Regions from separate parts of the Microbacterium sp. RG1 genome, predicted to be linked through region 1. Evidence: predicted binding sites of a transcription regulator. Region 1 holds the regulator's gene; the other holds the start of a gene.
What was found. Region 1 encodes LexA, which represses DNA repair genes until DNA is damaged. Its sites were predicted from a motif close to TCGAACANNTGTTCGA; they were not measured.
Positions count from the first base shown of each region.

Region 2: the regulator LexA is predicted to act here: its motif matches at 1,825-1,840, upstream of EHF32_RS15270 (HNH endonuclease signature motif containing protein).

Region 1 is NZ_CP034121.1:460,580-463,986, reverse strand. It holds gene EHF32_RS02125 (histidinol-phosphate transaminase) at 1-514, opposite strand, end outside; gene EHF32_RS02120 (LysM peptidoglycan-binding domain-containing protein) at 534-887, opposite strand; gene lexA (transcriptional repressor LexA) at 1,137-1,808, shown strand; gene EHF32_RS02110 (dipeptidyl-peptidase 5) at 1,858-3,407, shown strand, end outside.
Region 2 is NZ_CP034121.1:3,142,817-3,146,223, forward strand. It holds gene EHF32_RS15950 (cohesin domain-containing protein) at 1-73, opposite strand, end outside; gene EHF32_RS15270 (HNH endonuclease signature motif containing protein) at 384-1,790, opposite strand; gene EHF32_RS15275 (hypothetical protein) at 1,902-3,023, shown strand; gene EHF32_RS15280 (hypothetical protein) at 3,040-3,407, opposite strand, start outside.

The DNA.
Region 1 (3,407 bases):
TCGGATTGTTCGGGGCGCAGAGGAAGATCACGTCCGGGTCCGCCCGACGCACCTGTTCCGCGGCGGACACAGCGCTCAGGCTGTAGTCCTCGGCGCGAGTGCCGGCGACCCAGTCCGCCCCCGTCGCCCGGGTGAGCAGCGGGTACATCGAGTACGTGGGCGCGAAGCCGAACGCGGTGCGCCCAGGACCCGCGAACGCCTGCAGGACGTGCTGGAGGACCTCGTTGGACCCGTTGGCCGCCCAGATCTGCTCCGCGACCAGTCCGCCACCGAGGTAGCCGGCGAAAGCCGCGCGCAAACGGCTGAACTCGCGGTCCGGGTAGCGGTTGACCTGTTCGAGGGCGGCGCCGATCGACGCGAGGATGTCGGACGCGACGTCGGCCGGGACGGGATGCGTGTTCTCGTTGACGTTCAACGCCACCGGAAGCGGTGCTTGGGGCGCGCCATAGGGCTTGAGTCCGCGCAGATCGTCGCGGATCGGCAAATCATCGAGGCTGATCGTCACGCGCTCCATCGTAGAACCGCGCAGGACCTCACTCGCCCGAGGTGTACTCCGCCGGGATGGCCAGACGTTGCCCGGCGCTCACCTGCGCGCCCGGCAGGGTGTTGAGCCGCATGATCGCGTCGACGACGTCTCGCGGGTCGTCTTGCGGAGCGACCTCCTCCGCGATCGACCACAGCGACTCCCCCGCCATCACCGTCACCATCTCGAACGAGCCGGCGGCTGCGCCGGGCTCGCGGGAGGCGAGCGCGGACCCGCCGCTGATCACGCCGACGGCCAGCGCCGCGACGACGGGCAGAGCGACGAGCCAGGCGAGCACCCGACGACCGCGCGCGGTCAGACGCAGGCGGGTGGCGACGGGGGCGGCGAACTCGATCGTGCTCATGACGACTCCTTCAGGACGGGAAGAGATTCGTACCCGACCCTCCGGCCGGGAGAGCCGGGTACGAACTTCTCTTCCGAAGCTATCTTCGATTTACAGTACTGTCAAGCGATCGCGAAACCGGTCGAGTTTCGAAGACGACACGCCCTGCGCATGGACTGGATCGCCGCCGATTCCCGCTACGGTTTCGCTGAGGACACCGAATCACCGACCTCCGACATTCGAACGGAACAGACCCGACGGGAGCGCCGCATGGCCGCCAACCAGAAGCCGCAGACCCGCCGGCGCAAGAGCCTCAGCGACAAGCAGCTCGCGATCCTCGAGGTCATCCAGCACTCGATCGCCCGCCACGGCTACCCGCCGAGCATGCGCGAGATCGGGGACGCCGTCGGACTGAAGTCGCTCTCGAGCGTCACGCACCAGCTGAACCAGCTCGAGCTCTCCGGTTATCTCCGACGCGACCCCGGCAAGACGCGTGCCATGGAGGTCCTGATCGATCTGCCGGGCACCGCCGCCGAGAACCCGGCCGACGCCGCACCCGCCGTGGGCGATGCCGCGCTGGTTCCGCTCGTGGGGCGGATCGCTGCGGGTGTGCCGATCACCGCAGACCAGCACGTCGAAGAGATCTTCCCGCTGCCCCGCCAGCTCGTGGGCAAGGGAGACCTGTTCATGCTGAAGGTGTCGGGAGACTCGATGATCGACGCGGCGATCTGCGACGGCGACTGGGTCGTGGTCCGTTCCCAGCCGACGGCCGAGAACGGCGACGTCGTCGCCGCGATGCTCGACGGTGAGGCGACCGTGAAGACGTTCCGGCGCCGCGACGGGCACGTATGGCTGCTGCCGCGCAACACGGCCTTCGAGCCGATCCTCGGCGACGATGCCGTCGTGCTCGGCAAGGTCGTCGCGCTCATGCGCGCGGTCTGACTCGCCGCTCTCTTCGGACGACCCCCGGGCCGCCGCGTAGCGTGGGGGCATGACCGCCACCAGCTCCTACGGTTCCTGGCCCTCGCCCATCTCCGCCGCCGACGTCGCGAGTTCCTCCACGCGCTTCGACGGTGCGCGGTTCGTCGGCGAGGAGATCTGGTGGGCGCAGTCGGCGCCCGAGGAGGGCGGCCGCATGGCGGTGCGCCGTCGACAGCGCGACGGTCGGATCGCGGATGTCCTTCCCGCTCCGTGGAACGCGCGATCCCGGGTGCACGAGTACGGCGGCGGCGCGTGGTGCGCGGCCGAGGACGGGCGACTGTTCTTCGTGGAGGCCGGCGACCAGCGCGTCTACGTCCTCGACTCGGGCAGCGCTCCCACTCCGCTCACGCCCGAGGCGGACGGCACGGCGTTCGGAGGCCTGGTGTGGGCGTCCGGCCGCCTGCTCGCGGTGCGCGAGCGCACCGCGGCATCCACCGGGGAGCGGGCCATCGTCGAGATCTCGCTCGATGGCGCCGATGCGCGGGTCATCGCACACGGCGACGACTTCGTCGCCCAGCCCGCGCTGTCTCCGGATGGTCGGCATCTCGCATGGATCGGGTGGAATCACCCCGACCTGCCGTGGGACCGCACGCGCCTGCACGTGGGGCGTCTGCGCGACGGCGTGGTCGAGGATGTCGTCAGCGTCACGGACGGCGCGGCTTCGGCGCTCCAGCCGGTGTGGACCGGCTCCGACGAGCTGCTCTACCTCGACGACGCGTCCGGCCGGTGGCAGGTGCAGCGCGTGCGACCGGACACCGGCGAGCGCAGCACCCTCACCCATGACGACGCCGACACGGGCGGCGCGCTGTGGACGCTCGGGATGCGGTGGTTCGCCCCGCTCGAGGACGGACGGATCGTCGCGGTGCGCACGAACGGCGAGGACTCTGTCGTGGTGATCGATCCCGCCGACGGCACGATCCGCTCCGCGGGCATCGACGGCGCCTCCCAGACCTTCCTCGAGGATGCGCGCGGTACGCGCCTGCTGATCACGACGGCGTCCGCATCCGCCCCGCTCGGACTCTGGCTCGTGGATGCGGACGGCACAGCGGCACCGGAACGTCTGTCCGGCGACGATCTCTCCGCACTCGAGCCGTGGTTGCCCGCACCTCGCGCGTTGACCGCCGACGGACCCCACGGCCCCGTGCACGCCTACTTCTACCCGCCGACGCATCCGGAGCTCCACGGCCCCGACGACGAGCTCGCCCCGTGCCTCGTGTGGGTGCACGGCGGACCGACCGCCCATGTGGGCCCGGCCGCATCGCGCAAGATCGCGTACTTCACGAGCCGCGGCATCGGGGTCCTCGACGTCAACTACTCCGGCTCGACCGGCTACGGGCGCGCCTACCGTGAGCGGCTGCGCGGCCAGTGGGGCGTCGCCGACGTCGACGACGTGATCGCGGCCGCGCGGCATGTCGCCGCGGCCGGCCTCGCGGACCCTGACCGACTGGCGATCGAAGGAGGGTCAGCCGGCGGCTGGACGGTGCTCTCGGCGCTGACGGGCGGCGATGTCTTCGCCGCGGGGGTCTCGCGCTACGGCGTCGGCGACGCTCGCGCGCTCGT
Region 2 (3,407 bases), 570 kb from region 1:
CGAGCGCGGCGATGATCACTGGTCGTCGGAAGCGGGGGCCGCTGCGGGGGCGGCGGGCGCGGGAATCGGGCATGGGTGTACAGACCTTTGCTGCCGGAGCGTTCGGGTGACGGTGTCGGTGGAGCGGCCTCACCGTGTCATCGCTATGTGTCCCTTGTGTTTCCGCTGGGAGTGGTGAGGTTTCGCCCGGTGCTTCGTGGAACGCGCTCGGGGCGAGCGCTTCATCAAGAAAGCGGTTCTCACCGGGCAGTCACGTGGGGGCGATGTTCGCGCCGAGGCGGTGTCGTGCGGGAGTGCCCGCGGGCGCGGATCGACCCCGCACCCGCTCTGAGAACTGAGCAGTTCTACGTGATCGCAGTGAGCGGGGAAGCTGCCGGCCGGGTTCAGGCGGCGTTCTCCCAGGGCGGCGGGTCGTCGTCATCGTCGTAGCGCGATGGCACGCCGAGGGGAATCTCATCGGGCACGAAGTGCACCGTCGGCGCGGGCGGATGGTCGAGGTAGGGGCGTCCGAGCGGTGAGGTCCAGGCGAGGATCCCGTCACCGATCTGGGTGACTTTCCACGCGGTGAACTGCTTCATCGAGTGGTGTCGCTGGCAGAGCCCCGAGAGGTTGTCGAGCCGGGTCTTACCGCCGAGAGCGAAGTCGACGGTGTGGTCGTGCTCGCAGCGGATGGCCGGCACTCGGCATCCGGGAAAACGGCAGTGCGCGTCGCGGGCGCGAAGCCGGCGGCGGAGGGCCGGGGTGGGCTGGTAGCGGTCGGTTGCGAGGATCTCGCCGCTGACGGGGTGGGTCAGGATGCGGTCCCAGCCGGACTCGGCGCCGACCAGGCGTCGGGCGGTGTCGGCGTCGACGGGGCTGCGGCCGGCAAGATCGGCAGGATACTCGTGGGTTCCCGCGAGCGCGAGCACCGGCACGACGACCTGCACGTGTGCGCGGATCGCGCCGAGCACGCCGGGGCGATCGTCGGTGCGTGTGGGGTCGGCGCCCGGCTGGGCGGTGAGGAGCATGTCGGCGAAGATGTCGGCGCGCAGCTGATCCATCGTGCGGCGGTCGGAGGCGAGGACCTCGTCGGTCTCGGATGCGGGCTCGCCCGCCGCGCGGGCGTCGCGCAGGCGTTCTGTCGCCCGCATCCGCTCGTCGTGGAGGGCTGTGCCCTGCTGGGTGAGACGGTTGTGGATGCCTTCGCCGAGGATGAGGGGCAGGATCGCCGTGAGCTCGCACATGCCGTCATCGATCGGGCTGACGGTGACGCTTCGTGTCTCGCGCGCTTCGACGTGGCGTTCGGTGAGTGTGCGCGGGTGGAGACGTTCGGCGAGCATGCGCACGGCCGGGCGCACGCGCCCGACGGTGTCGTTCTCGCACTTGTGGAGCGCCGCCGCCTCGAACTCGGCGCGGCTCTCGTGGGGGAGGTGCGCGCCCGCGTCGGTGATGGCGTAGACGTGGCCCATGGTGATGCGGCCGGCCGCGAGGGACTCGAGCGTGGCGGGGTACTCGTGTGCGATCTCGGCGGCCTGCGTCATCCGCCGCTGCATGGTGCGGTCGGCGATGTGAAGCGGGGTCGCCAGTTCGGAGGCGATCGCACGATGGGCCATGTCGCTGGCGGCAGCGCCGCGTGTCGCGCCGGTCGACTGGCGGCAGGCGAGCTCTTCTGCCCGCGCGAGCTCGCGTGTCATGCGCGCCTGGAGGGCGGCGAGTTCGGCCTGAGTCTTCTCGACCGCCGCGGCGATCTCGGCGAGCGTCGCCGCATCCGCGTCGGAGAACCCGACGGGGCGATACTCGTTCGAAGACATAGTCGTATTTTAGCACGACGATGTGTGATAAAGATAGAACAAAGATACGAACAGGTGACGTCGCGGCTGCGGGAACGAGCGGGCCGGGCAGAGGGTCGCTAGGGTGCGATCGTGGGGGTGAACGTGGATGAGAAGCACGTGCCGGGTGTTCCTGCGGGTCGGGGGCGGCAGGCGCTGTCCGTCGTGGCGTCAGGTGTGTTCTTCGCGCTGGCGAGCGCGATCGTCGTGTTCGCGCCGGTGCTCGAGACGGGCGACCCCCGCGCATCCTTCCGTGATCTGATGGCGCTGAGTCATGGATTCCGCGAGACGGCGATTGCGACCTTGGGCTTCATCGGCAGCGGTGTTCTCGTGCTGCGCATCACCTACGCGATCGGCGACCGGCGGGCCGTCGATCACGAGGCGTACGCCGAGGCGGAACAGCGCTTCTCGACGGTCGCCGCTGTCGCCAGCATGCTGGCGGTATGGCACGCGACACTGGCGCTGCCGTCGGCGCTGACCGGCTTGGATGAGGTCGGCACAGCCGCGGCGATCGTCGCGATCGTGCTGCTCACGCTGCTGTTCGCTTTCACGGTGGGAGCCTCGTGGGCTCCGGGGGCGCGTCGTCAGCGAGAGGTCGCGATCGCCGAGCGGGATCGAGCTCGGGCGAGAGCCGCCGCCGCGGGGACATTGCGCTTACGGAGCCCTGCGTGGTCGATTCTGGAGGTGCTCGCGTGGATCGCCGTGACGGGGGTGCTCGCGCCCGCTGGGCTGGGGTTTCTCGCTATCCGGCTCGTCGCCCTGACGGATGCGTCGGGTGTCGGAGCGCCCGTGGACGCCGGGTACGCCATGGCGATCGCGGCGACAGCGGCGACGATCGGAGCGGCGAGTTGGTACGGCATCCTCATCGCTCAGTTCGGGCGCTACTTGGGCGCGGGGGTCCTCGCTGTGCTCGCGCGGGTGGCGGGTGCCGTCTTCGCGATGCTCGGGTGGGTCGCGCTGGTCCTCGCGTCGGCGTCGGGGTGGATGGACAGCAGATGGGGCGGATGGGTCGCGAGCGGCATCCTCTTTCTCGTTCTCGGAGTACTGGCGGCTCTGGCGAGCCTGTGGCGGGGAGGGGAATCGCGGTTCTCACCGGTCACCGCGTTGCGACGAATGTTCGTCGGGGCGGATCGCCGGGCCGTCGAGCGGTCGGAAGAGCGCATCCGGTTGCTCGACGCGCGCATCCACGAGAAGACGCTGGTTCGCGCCACGTAGCGGCGCCCCGCATCCCTCAGAACGCGTCGAGCACCATCGATAGGAGCCCGAGTGCGATGAACGCGGCCGGCACGATCGTCGAGGCGACCGCTCCCCAGGAGGGGCGGGTGCGCAGGCGGTGACCGGGGATCGCGAGGGCGGTCCCCGCATCCGCGTGGTCGTCGCGATACAACTCGGTGCGGGCGCGCATCTTGCGTCCGACGAGGTCGACGAGCGAGATGAGTCGCGTGAAGCCGCGCGGAGTCGAGAGTCGCCAGGGGCGTCCGCTGTAGAGCACGAGCCAGCCGTCGAGCAGCTCGGCTTCGCAGTCGGATGCGAGATCGATCATGAGGGCCATGAGGTCGGGCGTGAAGATGTAGAGCGCGTCGGTCTCGTAGCCACGCG